Regions from separate parts of the Serratia sp. AS12 genome, predicted to be linked through region 3. Evidence: predicted binding sites of a transcription regulator. Region 3 holds the regulator's gene; each other region holds the start of a gene.

Region 1 (3,324 bases), 620 kb from region 3:
ATTTTCCAACTGTTTAATGCGCTGGGATACCGCCGATTGGGTGATGCAAAGTTTCTGCGCGGCGCGCTCAAAGCCGCGCTCACGGATCACCGCGTCCAGCGCTTGCAGCGTTCGATAGTCTGGGCGTTTCATCGGAAAGATATCCCTTAAAGTAGATTGATACTGGCACTATGCCACATTTCTGGCGTTTTACAGGTGGAAAAATCACGGGGCTATCCTGCTGCGGCGCGCCTAAAAATGCGGCTTAGGGTGAAGAAGTGTGATCCTGCCGGAGTGAAAAATAGCGATTTACCCTATAATACGCACACGTTTTCGTACAGAGGCAATGGACATATCATGACGCAGGATGAACTGAAAAAAGCGGTTGGCTGGGCAGCGCTGGATTACGTTACCCCGGGCACCATCGTTGGGGTGGGCACCGGCTCTACCGCCGCCCACTTTATTGACGCACTCGGCTCCATCAAGCACCAGATCGAAGGGGCGGTGTCCAGCTCCGACGCCTCTACCGCCAAGCTGAAAAGCCTGGGTATCCACGTGTTCGACAGCAACGAAGTGGATTCGTTGGATATTTACGTCGACGGCGCAGATGAAATCAACCGCCAGATGCAGATGATCAAAGGCGGCGGCGCGGCGCTGACGCGTGAAAAAATCATTGCCGCCATCGCGCGCAAGTTTATCTGTATCGTCGACTCCAGCAAACAGGTAGACGTGCTGGGCAAGTTCCCGCTGCCGGTGGAAGTGATCCCGATGGCGCGATCTTATGTGGCGCGTGAGCTGGTGAAGCTGGGCGGCCTGCCGGAGTACCGTCAGAACGTGCTGACCGACAACGGCAACGTGATCCTCGATGTGCATAACCTGAGCATCATGGATGCCATTGCGCTGGAAAACAAAATCAACGGCATCGCCGGGGTGGTGACCGTCGGCCTGTTCGCCAACCGTGGCGCGGATGTGGCGCTGGTCGGTACGCCTGACGGCGTGAAGGTGGTTGAATAACCCCCATGCTATGGAGGCGCGTATAGTGCGCCTTTATCTTGTATGCGGTCTTGGATCCTGCCTGACCGCATAATTCACTGGCTAAAATATCTTTTATTAAAAGCGCCAAATTTGGTGACATATGTCACATTGTGAGCCTTGGCTCCACAAAGCTTCTGTCTATTTCTTTCCCTTTGGCATTTTCTGCCAAAAACCAGCAACAACGCTGAGCCTTGTACTGACGGGCAGGCAATCGTTTGTATTGCCGCCCGCGTTATTTTTGTTATGTTGGATGCGTGCTGTTCCACAACAGCCGCTTCTGAAGTCTGAATATAGGGTCGGGTAAATGGCAAAAGTATCATTGGAGAAAGACAGGATTAAATTCCTGTTGGTGGAAGGGGTTCATCAAAGCACGGTAGATAATCTGCGTGCGGCCGGGTATACCAACATTGAATATCACAAAGGTGCGTTAGACACCGAAGCGCTTAAGGCATCCATCCGCGATGCTCACTTCGTCGGCATCCGATCGCGTACGCATCTGTCCGAAGAAGTTTTCGCTGCCGCCGAAAAACTGGTGGCGGTGGGTTGTTTCTGTATCGGCACTAACCAGGTTGATCTGAAAGCGGCGACCAAACGCGGCGTTCCGGTGTTTAACGCACCTTTCTCCAATACCCGATCCGTGGCCGAAATGGTGCTGGGCGAGCTGTTGCTGATGCTGCGCGGCATTCCTTCCGCCAACGCCAAGGCACACCGTGGCGAGTGGCAGAAACTGGCCGTCGGTTCGTTCGAAGCACGTGGCAAGAAGCTGGGGATTATCGGCTACGGCCATATCGGCACCCAGTTGGGTATCCTGGCCGAAGGCCTGGGCATGAAGGTGTTTTTCTACGACATCGAGAACAAGCTGCCGTTGGGTAATGCCCAGCAGGTAAGGCATCTGTCCGATTTGCTCAATATGAGCGATGTGGTGACGCTGCACGTGCCGGAAACCCTGTCGACCAAGAACATGATGGGTGCAGAAGAGCTGGCGCTGATGAAGCCGGGCTCGATTCTGATCAACGCCTCGCGCGGCACCGTGGTGGATATCCCTGCGCTGTGCAAGGTACTGGCCAGCAAACATTTGGCCGGTGCGGCGATCGACGTCTTCCCGGAAGAGCCTGCGACCAACAGCGAGCCGTTCAACTCGCCGCTGTGCGAGTTCGACAACGTGATCCTGACTCCGCATATCGGCGGCTCTACTCAGGAAGCGCAGGAGAACATCGGCGACGAAGTGGCGGGCAAGCTGGCGAAATACTCCGACAACGGTTCGACCCTGTCGGCGGTTAACTTCCCGGAAGTGTCGCTGCCGGCGCATGGCCCGAACGCCAGCCGCCTGCTGCACATCCACGAGAACCGCCCTGGCGTACTGACGCAGATTAACCAGATCTTCGCTGAAGAAGGGGTGAACATCGCCGCGCAGTACCTGCAAACCGGTCCGGAAATCGGCTACGTGGTTATCGATATCGAAGCGGAAATCGAACGTGCTGACGCCGCATTGCAGCGCATGAAGGCGATTGCCGGTACCATTCGCGCCCGCCTGTTGTTCTGAGTGTTCGCGCGTTAACGAAAAGGCCGGATTTATCCGGCCTTTTGCTATTCCAGCTCCCGCCACACCCAATTCTGCGACGGAGTGATGATTTCCGGTAGCGGGATATCCCAATGCTCCACCGGGACCTTTTCCACCTGCTGACAGTCATGCGCCAACCCTATCGGGTAGAGGCCTGTAAGCTGCCAGTTTTGCAGAGTGCGATCGTAGAACCCGCCGCCCATCCCCAAACGCTGGCCTGCGCTGTCAAAGGCGACCAGTGGCGTCAGCACCACATCGAGTTCACCGACAGGTAATACATGGCGTACGTCGAGCTGTGGCTCAAGGATATGGAAGCGGTTGTTCACCAAGAGCGTATCCGGGGCATAGCGCAGGAACAGCAGATTGCCGGCGCTGAACGGGTGCAGAACCGGCAGATAAACCTGCAAGCCTTGCCGCCATAACCGTTCGATCAGCGGAGCGGTATCCAGTTCGCCGTCAAACGACAAGAAGACTGCAACGCTCTGTGCCGCCAGAATACGCGGATGCGCAGCGATACGATCGGCCATCTGCAAAGCAAAATCATGTTGTTGTTCAGGCGTTAAAGCGCGTCGACGTTGACGGATTCGGTTTCGGATATTCTGCCGCTGTTGGGCATATTGGGATTGAAAAGACATAATCAGCACACATACCGCTGAGGAAGGGGGAATCTCCGAGATGCCGTCGCAGGCTGTAACCCTTGAACCCATGGTTCAAGGTGAACGTGCTGTCGCAATCTTAAGGCTTCTCGG
Region 2 (3,324 bases), 2.2 Mb from region 3:
AGAGCAAGGAACAGGCTGAGACGGCAGCGGTTCCATAAGCAAAAAGAGCACGCCGAGGCGTGCTCTTTTAGTTACTGTGGGCAGATCAACTGCGCAGCAGCATATACAGACGGAACAGGTAAATCAGCAACAGGGCGGAAACCAGGTTGCTCAGCGCCGTAAGCACCACGCTGGCGACATTCGGGGTCAACACCGAAAGGTGACTTACCATAAACAGCACCAGCAGTTTGGCGGCGAGCCACAGCATCATGGCCGGCACAATCACGCGCGCATTGGCGAAGGCCAGTTTGCAACTCAACTTGATCGACGCGAACACGCCTTTTTTATCGGCGGTGGTGATCACCGGCGCCAGCGAGAAAGCGATCGCCATGATCACGCCCGGCACGACGAACAGCGTCAAACCCAGTTGAATCAGCAGGGTGCAGATAAACAGCAGCAGCAGCAGGCGCGGCAACTCCGGTGCAGAAGCGCCGATAGCGCGCAGCGCGCTGATGCGTTGCCCTTGGGAAACCAGGCGAATCAGCGTCAGCATCCCGCCAACCAGCAACACGTTACCCACCAAAGCGGAGAAAGTGGCGGCTGCCGATACCTTCAATAACACCATCTGCTGCTCGGGCGTCATTTGCTGAATGATTTCCTGGATCCCCATTCCGGCGGATGCCGTAAAATCACCTTCCGTTGCGGACAAGATCTTCAACTGCTCGACGTCAGGGCTAAAAACCTGATTGAGCAGCACAGAAATGAACGCGGTCAACAACGCCAGCATCAGGATGCTGGTCAGTTGATTACGGAAAAAGTTAAAACTGTCACGGTACAACGTGTTGGCCGTGATAGGCATGCAGACTCCTTGGCATCGAGAAACTAAAGATATATCCATCACCTTTCAAGCTGCAGCATGGTTGGCTGCAACTTGAAATTCATAGGGTATATAGCAAAATCAGTGGGCGATTGTACCCTGTTCCGCGTCGCTGTGGCACCCCGCGAATTGCACTGCGCTTATTTCTTCGGCAATCATCGTTATTGGCAACGACAAGCGTAAGGGAACCGGCAGCGGCGGCAGACCATAACGCTCACGGGCGCGATCGCAGGCTTCGTTGCGCAGGCCGTTTTCTCCAGACTGATCGAATTCGCGGCAAGGGCTGGGGCGATTGAGGTAAATGGAGCAGGACACGGCCTTACCGATTTCACCCTCGAGGGCGGTACAGCGCGGGGACTTGCTGTTGGTCCCCTGCATACAGCGCAGGAAGGGGGTTAAGGGTTCGGTAAGAGATAAAGGGACCGCGCCGCCGCCATCTTCCGCTTCGGCCCAATAGAATGACACTCGAAAATAGCCGCAGCATGCGCCGCAACTGACACAGGGATTATGAATTTCGCTCATCTTGATCGCGCCGACTCCTGACGGCACCCACCAAAACCAACACGGATAATGAAATTACTCAGTGGCTGTTTTTTTAGCAACTGAAGTTTGAACATGCAGATGTTTTGCAACAAAATGCATTATTTGATTCAGATCAATTCTCGATTTATTAGTCCCTTAGATAACCTTGTTTTTAGTAGGAATTAAAAAATTTACACATAAGATGTGATCCCGATGGGATCATAAATACCCGTAAGTAGGTATATTCCCTTCCGAATAGTAACCACACAAATGGAATGGATAATGAAAAAGACAACTCTGGTGGTATTGGCGGCTATGATGGCCCCTATGTTGGCAAACGCGCATCAGGCGGGTGATTTTCTTTTCCGCGCGGGTGCGGCGACGGTACGGCCTAATGCGGGATCGGACGACGTACTGGGGCAGGGATCCTTCAATGCCGATAATAATACCCAGCTCGGTCTGACCTTCGGCTATATGGTAACGGACAATATTGGCGTAGAGCTGCTGGCAGCGACGCCGTTCCGCCATAAGGTGTCGTTGAATGGTGCCGCAGTGAACGGCAATATCGCCACGGTGCGCGATCTGCCGCCGAGCCTGATGGCGCAATATTATTTTGGCGGCAAGCAAGACAAACTGCGCCCATATCTGGGGCTTGGCGTGAACTACACCACTTTCTTCGATGAAAAGTTCAATGACAATGGCAAAGGGGCGGGGTTGAGTAATCTGAGTCTGAAAGACTCCTGGGGTATCGCTGCGCAGGCGGGGCTGGATTACAACCTGGATGAGCACTGGATGTTGAATATGTCGGTGTGGTGGATGAATATCGAGACCAAAACCCGCTTTGACGATGCCAATGGCAATCATCACAGCATTGATACGCGGTTGGATCCTTGGGTGTTTATGTTCGGGGCAGGTTATCGCTTCTGAGGATGACCGTGACAGGGAGGCGCAATGCCTCCCTGCGATCGTTATTTGAGCTGCATGACGTTCTCAACGGATTTCACACCCGCCACGCCGCGCGTTACCTGCACCGCTCGATTGGCGTCGGCGCTTGAGCTGACAAAACCGCTCAGTTGCACGCGACCTTTGAAGGTTTCGACGCTGATTTCTCTGGATTTGATGGTTTTATCCGCCAGCAGCGCTGACTTCACCTTGGTAGTGACTACCGTATCGTCAATATAACCGCCAGTCCCCTCGGATTTCGCTGTCGGCGCGCAGGCGCTTACTGCGAATGCCACAACGGCTGCCATGCATAAGGCCGAAAGGGTTTTAAATAGCTTCATAAATTACTCTCCATGCAATGTTATTGTTGAAACTACATTCAGGTTATTGCCTGAAAACGCTCAGTATTTCCGCAAAATACAGAAATCTGCAACGGGCACCTTCAAGTGTGAGTCAATAAGCGGGTTTGTTCAAATTTTAGATGTAAAAAAATCGAACAACACTGAGAGGAAACAAGATGTTATCGGCGGGCGCAATCGATCACGCCCGCCGCAGGGAGGATCAGATGCGGGTCGCGGCTTTCATTTCGCTGACAAAGTTCGCCAGCCGAGTCAGCATTTCTGCCGGCTGCGCCTGATTTTGCTCGATAATTTTGACGATCGCCGAACCGGAGATCGCACCGGCGGCACCGGCCTGCAGCGCATCATGCACCTGCGCAGGCTCGGAAATGCCGAACCCCTGCAGCGGTGGCGCGGCATGGTATTCGCGCAGTTTGTTCACCAGATGATGCAGTGGCAGTTGGGCACGGCTTTCGGTACCGGTAACACCGGCGCGGGACAGCAGGTAAGTATAACCTCGCCCGTGTGAGGAGATTTCACGCAGCAAATCGTCGTCTGCGTTCGGCGGGCAGATAAAGATAGGCGCAACGCCGTGGCGGGTGGCGGCGGCACGGAAGGGCGCAGACTCTTCAAATGGCACGTCGGCAATCAGCACCGAATCCACGC
Region 3 (3,324 bases):
GGCGTTGGATTTGAACGACAGGTAGCTGAACAGCGCCGGCCAGAACGGCAGGCGGTTTTGATTGGCCATCAGGTCGCGACGGTATAACGGATGCTGGGTGCGCAGCAGGCGAGCGATGCGGCTGAAGTGGTAGTAACAGAACTGACCCACTGGATTGTCGGGATGCTGTGCGGCCACTTTTTCCAATGCTGCCAGCTCGTTGGTCATACTGAAGCGCTGGGAGTATTGATGATAGAGAATATCGTGCGCCACCGTGCGCAGCCGGCCGGCAATCACCTGCGCATTGCGGCGGATAATCGCCTCGGCCTGGCTTTGCTCCACCAGTTTTTGCACTTCTTCCGGCAGGTGCAGGCTGACGGTAATGTGTTCTTGTAAATCCAGCGCGACCTGAAAGGTTCGCTGCAGGCGTTTTTGCTCGAGATTATTGGCGTGCGGCAAAAAGTTGAGCTGCTGATACAGCAAGCTGATCAGGTCCATCACTTTTTGCTGGCGCACCAGCAATGGCGGTAACGCGGTTTGCGGATCGGTATGTTGGGTTAACAGGGAATACTTGGCTTCAAAGTAGTCCGCCAGTTCCAGATAAAGCTGGCTCAGCGATTCGCGCATCGGCTGTTCTTTCCACAGCTTGAACCAGAACCAGGTGAACAGGCCGTACCAGGCGGTACCCACCACATACAGTAAGGGGGCGTACCACAGTGGCACCGTGCCGGCCATGCTGAGAGAAAAGATGGCGGCGATCAACGCGGCGGGGAGCAGGCGGGCATGTAATGGGCTGATTTCGCCGCTGACACCGAGCAGCAGAGCCAGGCCAAGCATCAACGCCGGCAGCGGCAATTGCCAGAGCAACGCCTGTTGCAGCAACAGGCTGCTGAGTGCAAACAGTGAACCGCCGACGATCAGGCGTTTGAAAAAACGTTTGTGGGGCGTGTCCAGCCCGGCGATGTTACAGCAGGCGGGAACCAGGGAAAACAGCAGGCCGAGTTGCAGGTGGCCGATCAGCAGGCCAAGGAGCACCGGCAGACACAGCACCAGCGTTTGCCGCAGTGCGTAATTGACTTCCGGGTGGTAAATCAGTCGACGCCACATGATCGGTCGGGGCATAAAAAAACGGCGCGAATCATCGCGCCGTTTTTTCAGTGATTAACGCGTGCCGTAAACGACAATGGTTTTGCCGTGGGCGGAGATCAGGTTTTGATCTTCCAGCATTTTCAGAATGCGGCCGACGGTTTCACGTGAACAACCGACGATCTGACCAATTTCCTGGCGGGTGATTTTGATCTGCATGCCGTCGGGGTGGGTCATGGCATCGGGCTGTTTCGCCAGGTTCAGCAACGTTTGCGCGATGCGGCCGGTAACGTCCAGGAAAGCAAGGTTACCCACTTTCTCTGAGGTCACTTGCAGGCGGCTTGCCATCTGCGCTGACAGGCGCATCAGGATGTCCGGGTTGACCTGAATCAGTTGGCGGAATTTCTTGTAAGAAATCTCAGCCACTTCACAGGCGGTTTTCGCCCTGACCCAGGCGCTACGCTCCTGGCCTTCTTCAAATAATCCAAGCTCGCCGATGAAATCCCCCTGGTTAAGGTAGGACAGGATCATCTCTTTACCTTCTTCATCTTTAATCAGCACCGCGACGGAGCCTTTTACGATGTAGTAAAGCGTTTCGGCTTTTTCACCTTGGTGAATCAGCGTACTTTTGGATGGATATTTGTGGATATGGCAATGAGACAGGAACCATTCGAGTGTAGGGTCTGTTTGCGGTTTGCCGAGAACCATTCGCTGTTATCCTCTGTTGTTATCGCTGCCTTGTGTCACAGGGGTCAGAGTTCCCTGTAAAACGTGCTGTCGCCGTTGTTTTAAGGGTGGCTGGCAGCAGGTTTTGAGGCGTGTCATAAATATACGCTGTTGCTCTAGCATATTAACTTGCCGGGAGAGCTGCAAGCTACATTCTATTAACATACCGGTAAAGGAGCCTTTCTCTGGGAGTTTCCCTGAAATCAGTGTCCCGGAAAGATTTATTGCGGCTCTGTTTGTAGCACAGAGTGAGGCGGGTGTCTCGTGTTGTCTTGCTCGCGCATGACTAGCATCAGGTTCCGTTGCCAGTTTCTATGCGAAAGCGTACTCTGATTTTAAGAAATTAATCGGAGTGACCAATATGCAGGCAAGAGTTAAGTGGGTGGAAGGGTTGACGTTTCTGGGGGAATCCGCGTCTGGCCATCAGGTGTTGATGGACGGCAACGCCGGCGATAAAGCACCCAGCCCGATGGAAATGGTGTTGATGTCGGTGGGGGGATGCAGCGCTATCGACGTGGTGTCGATCCTGAAGAAAGGGCGTAATGATGTGCGTGATTGCGAGGTAAAATTGACCTCCGAACGGCGTGAAGAAGTGCCGCGCATCTTTACCCATATCAACCTGCATTTTATCGTGACCGGCAAAGATCTGACCGACAATATCGTGGAACGTGCGGTGAACCTCTCCGCCGAGAAATACTGCTCGGTATCGTTGATGCTGAACAAGGCTGCCAGCGTGACTCACAGCTTTGAAATCCGCGACGTAGCGTAACGCGTAAGAATAAAGGGGCGCGGCTTGCCGCCGCGCTCCGACCCATTACCCGATTTTTTTGCCTTCCAGCAGTTGCTGCACCAGCGGCGCCATGATCAGCTCCATCGCCAGCCCCATTTTGCCGCCCGGCACCACCAGCGTATTGATGTGCGAGATAAAAGAGCCTTGCAGCATCGCCAGCAGGTAAGGGAAATCGATCTGATCCAGCCCGCGGAAGTGAATCACCACGAAGCTTTCATCCAGTGAAGGAATGGCTTTGGCGGCGAACGGGTTGGAGGTATCCACCGTCGGCACGCGCTGGAAGTTAATGTGGGTGCGCGAGAACTGCGGCGTGATGTAGTTGATATAGTCTTCCATCGAACGCACCACCGAATCCATCACCGCCTCACGTGAATGGCCACGCTCGCCGGTATCGCGGATCAGTTTTTGGATCCACTCCAGGTTAACGATCGGTACCACGCCGACCAGCAGATCGACGTGTTTGGCCACGTCGGTATGTTCGGCAACCACGCCGCCATGCAACCCTTCATAGAACAGCACGTCGGTCGGCGCCGGCAGCGCTTCCCACGGCGTAAAGGAGCCGGGTACCTGGTTATAGGGCACTGCTTCGTCGTAGGTATGAAGGTACTTGCGTGACCGTCCGGTGCCGTTCTTGCCGTACTCGATAAAGCTCTGTTGGAGCAGGCCGAAGTCGTTGGCCTCAGGCCCGAAATAGCTGATATGACGACCCAGATCGCGCGCTTTGCGGATCGCCGCGTCCATTT
Region 4 (3,324 bases), 1.5 Mb from region 3:
TGCCCTTTATCGCGGCACTGTTGGCGCGGCGCTTTACCTCTGGCCTGCTCTCCGGCGTCGGGTTGCTGTTGACCGCCGCAGGATTGGCCTGGCTCGGTCATGGGTTAACGGAAAATAGCGGTAACGGCCTGATAGTACCGATGCTGTTGATCGGTACCGGTATCGGCCTGCCCTGGGGATTGATGGATGCGATGGCGGTCAGCGTGGTGGAAAAAGAGCGGGCGGGTATGGCTACCGGTATTTTCAACGCGGTACGTGTCTCAGCCGATGGCATCGCCATCGCGATTGCCGGCGCGGTGCTCGCCTTGCTGATTCAGGGCGGCCTGCTTGACGCACTGTCCGGCGCTGTCGGTACGCACTCCATCACCGAGGCGGCCAACCGCGCGGCGCTGGGCGATCTCGACCACGCCGCCGCATTGCTGCCCGGCCAACGCCGGCTAACGCTGCAGATCTATGATCAGGCGTTCCGCACCCTGCTTTATCTGCTGGCAGCCGGCGCGGCTGGCACCGCATTGCTGGTGTTTATGCTATTGGGCCGTTTACATGCGCATGACGGCGCGGCACAAGAAAGGTAAACGCCAGCCGTCAGGCCCGGTGCTGCGATAAACGCTCGCTGCGATAGAAGCTGAACAAGCACCAGCCCAGAGCAATCAGCGCCAACGGTGCGCCGACAAAGCCGATATTGCCCATGCCCAGGTGCAGGCTAACCTGATTGCCCAACAGCGCACCCGCGCCGATACCGAAATTGTACAACCCGGAGTAGATAGACATCGCGACGTCGGTGGCATCTGGCGCCAGGTTCAACACCTTGGCCTGCATCGACAGGCCAATCGCCATGATCGCCACGCCCCATACCGCAAACAACAGCGTCAGGTGGGTTTCGTCACCGGAGGCTGGCAGCAGCAGCAACAGGCTCACCATCAACAATGCGATGGCACCGATGAAAAAGCCCGACGGGAAACGTTCGCTGAAACGGCTGAACAACAGGCTGCCGAAAATGCCGGCGGCCCCGAACAGCAACAGCATCAAGGTGGTGAAGTTTTCCGACAGCCCGGCCACGGTCTGGATAAAGGGTTCGATATAGCTATAGGCGGTAAAATGCGCCGTCACCACGATAATGGTCAGCATATACAGGCGAACCAGCGCGGGGCGCTTAAACAGGACCGGCACGCTGGCCAGTGAACCGGAATGCTCGCTTTTCAGTACCGGTAGCAGACGCCACAGCAGCGCCAGCGCGAAAGTGGCGCAGACCGCGATGCCGATAAAGGTCATGCGCCACCCCAGCAGTTGGCCGACGATGCGCCCCAACGGCAAGCCAAGCACCATCGCCAGTGCGGTGCCGCCCGCCAGCATGCTTAACGCGTGCGCTTTCTTGCCCGCCGGCGCCACGCGAATCGCCAGCGAGGCGGTGATCGACCAGAATACCGAGTGAGCCAGCGCGACCCCGGCGCGGGAAATCACCAGCGTGGTGAAGTTCCACGCCACGGCGGTCAACACATGGCTGGCGATAAACAGAACAAACACCCCGATCAGCAGTTTACGGCGTTCAATCTTGCTGGTCAGCAGCATGCACACCAGTGAGGCGGCAGCGACGATCCAGGCGTAAATCGTGATGATCAGGCCAACCTGCTCGGTTTGCATCGAGAAGCTTTGGGCGATATCGCTCAATAACCCGACCGGAATAAACTCGGTGGTATTGAAGATAAAGGCCGAAATGGCGAGGACAACCACGCGCAACCAGGCGGTCGAGCGCGAGACGTGGGTGTGTTCCATATTTAACGGGGTCCGGACAGAGGCGAGCAGTAGCGATATTTTAACCAACCGCCGGTTAAAATGCGATATGCGTCACATTTTTATTGTGCTGTATTTTTCGACAACATGCTCAGGCCGGCACCTGGTTTGCTGCCGAACAGGAACACCCATTGTCGGTAAATCTGCCGGACCGCTCCCCCACTTCACCCTGCCTGTCTCAGCACAGGCCGCTACCACTCCCGCATGGCGAAATGCTGTGCTAATCTGTTGAACTCATACCTTTTTTCTCACAGTATTTGATCGCCCGGCAGTCGCACCTTATTTAACGAGGACACCATGTCATTTATCTATGATTGGGCAGTGCTGCGGTTACGCGGTATTTACGATCGCCGCATCTCCGGCGCGCCGGTGCTCGACAGCGATCGCCTGTTCCCTGACGCACAACGTTTTACCGCAGCCTGGCCGCAGATACGTGACGAGGCACTGAGCGTTGCCCAGGATCTGCGCAATATCCCGCGTTTTCACGAGATCATGAGCGAGCAGGCGTCAATCTCCGCCAACGACGCGCGCGACTGGCGGATGTTTATCATGCAGGCCTATGGCCAGCCGATAACCCGCAATCTTGAACGCTGCCCGACGCTTGCCGAATTGATCGCCACCTCGCCGGATGTGCTTTCCGCTTCACTGTCTTTCCTGGCGCCCGGCAAACAGGTACCGGCGCACCGTGGCCCGTTTCGCGGTATTTTGCGCGGTTATCTGGTGCTGTCGATGCCCAAACGGGCCGACGGCGTTCCCGCTGCGGTGCTGAAAGTCGATGGGCGCGAATACCGGTTGAACGAGGGGGAATTTATGCTGTGGGACGATACCTTCGAACACGAAGTGTGGAACGACAGCGAGGAAGTGCGCACCGTGCTGCTGCTGGATATTCGCCGCCGCGATTTGCCCGCCGGCCTGCGTTTGTTGTCCAGCGGCATCATCGCGCTGGTGCGGCTGAACGTACGCTGGATCCAACGCCAGTTCTGAATCGATGGCCGGGAGCCTCCTGGCCCCCGGCGTGACGGTTCAAATCCCGCCCAGATAGGCTTTCCTCACCTCCTGATTGCTCAACAACTCCGCACCGCTGCCGGTCAGACGAATTTGGCCGTTGACCATCACATAGCCGCGATCGGACAGTTTCAGCGCATGGTTGGCATTTTGTTCCACCAGAAACAGCGTCATGCCGCCACGGGTCAGCTCGCGCAGAATACTGAAGATCTGTTTGACGATAATCGGCGCCAGGCCCAGGCTCGGCTCATCCAGCAACAGCAGCTTCGGCCGGCTCATCAGCGCACGGGCGATGGCCAACATTTGCTGCTCGCCGCCGGACATGGTCATCGCCCGCTGGTTGCGCCGCTCCTTCAGACGCGGGAACAGATCGAACATGCGCTGCAAATCTTCATCCACATAGCGGTTACCCAGGGTAATGGTGCCCATCAGCAGATTTTCCTCCACGCTCATATCCGGGAAAATACGCCGTCCCTCGGGGGCCTGGGCGATGCCGCTGCTGGCAACGTAGTGGGTGGAACGCCGGCT

What was found. The regulator CRP, encoded in region 3, controls carbon source genes, mostly activating them, when cyclic AMP is high. The targets are predictions, from matches to a motif close to ATGTGANNNNNNTCACAT.
Region 1: serA (phosphoglycerate dehydrogenase) is a predicted target of CRP. The motif match lies at 1,106-1,123, and genes of this name have one in related genera.
Region 2: ompW (outer membrane protein OmpW) is a predicted target of CRP. The motif match lies at 1,500-1,517, and genes of this name have one in related genera.
Region 4: SERAS12_RS16530 (sugar transporter) is a predicted target of CRP. The motif match lies at 1,834-1,851, and genes of this name have one in related genera.

The regions. Positions count from the first base shown of each region.
Region 1 is NC_015566.1:4,415,274-4,418,597, reverse strand. It holds gene SERAS12_RS20640 (LysR family transcriptional regulator ArgP) at 1-132, opposite strand, end outside; gene rpiA (ribose-5-phosphate isomerase RpiA) at 337-993, shown strand; gene serA (phosphoglycerate dehydrogenase) at 1,319-2,557, shown strand; gene SERAS12_RS20625 (5-formyltetrahydrofolate cyclo-ligase) at 2,602-3,210, opposite strand; RNA gene ssrS (6S RNA) at 3,239-3,324, opposite strand, start outside.
Region 2 is NC_015566.1:2,870,434-2,873,757, reverse strand. It holds gene SERAS12_RS13360 (SulP family inorganic anion transporter) at 1-38, shown strand, start outside; gene SERAS12_RS13355 (YciC family protein) at 86-838, opposite strand; gene SERAS12_RS13350 (YkgJ family cysteine cluster protein) at 938-1,378, opposite strand; gene ompW (outer membrane protein OmpW) at 1,661-2,305, shown strand; gene SERAS12_RS13340 (BON domain-containing protein) at 2,347-2,661, opposite strand; gene trpA (tryptophan synthase subunit alpha) at 2,882-3,324, opposite strand, start outside.
Region 3 is NC_015566.1:5,035,470-5,038,793, reverse strand. It holds gene SERAS12_RS23360 (YccS/YhfK family putative transporter) at 1-1,086, opposite strand, end outside; gene crp (cAMP-activated global transcriptional regulator CRP) at 1,141-1,773, opposite strand; gene SERAS12_RS23350 (OsmC family protein) at 2,153-2,560, shown strand; gene SERAS12_RS23345 (phosphoribulokinase) at 2,606-3,324, opposite strand, start outside.
Region 4 is NC_015566.1:3,533,863-3,537,186, forward strand. It holds gene SERAS12_RS16525 (MFS transporter) at 1-575, shown strand, start outside; gene SERAS12_RS16530 (sugar transporter) at 586-1,773, opposite strand; gene SERAS12_RS16535 (aspartyl/asparaginyl beta-hydroxylase domain-containing protein) at 2,089-2,775, shown strand; gene SERAS12_RS16540 (ABC transporter ATP-binding protein) at 2,815-3,324, opposite strand, start outside.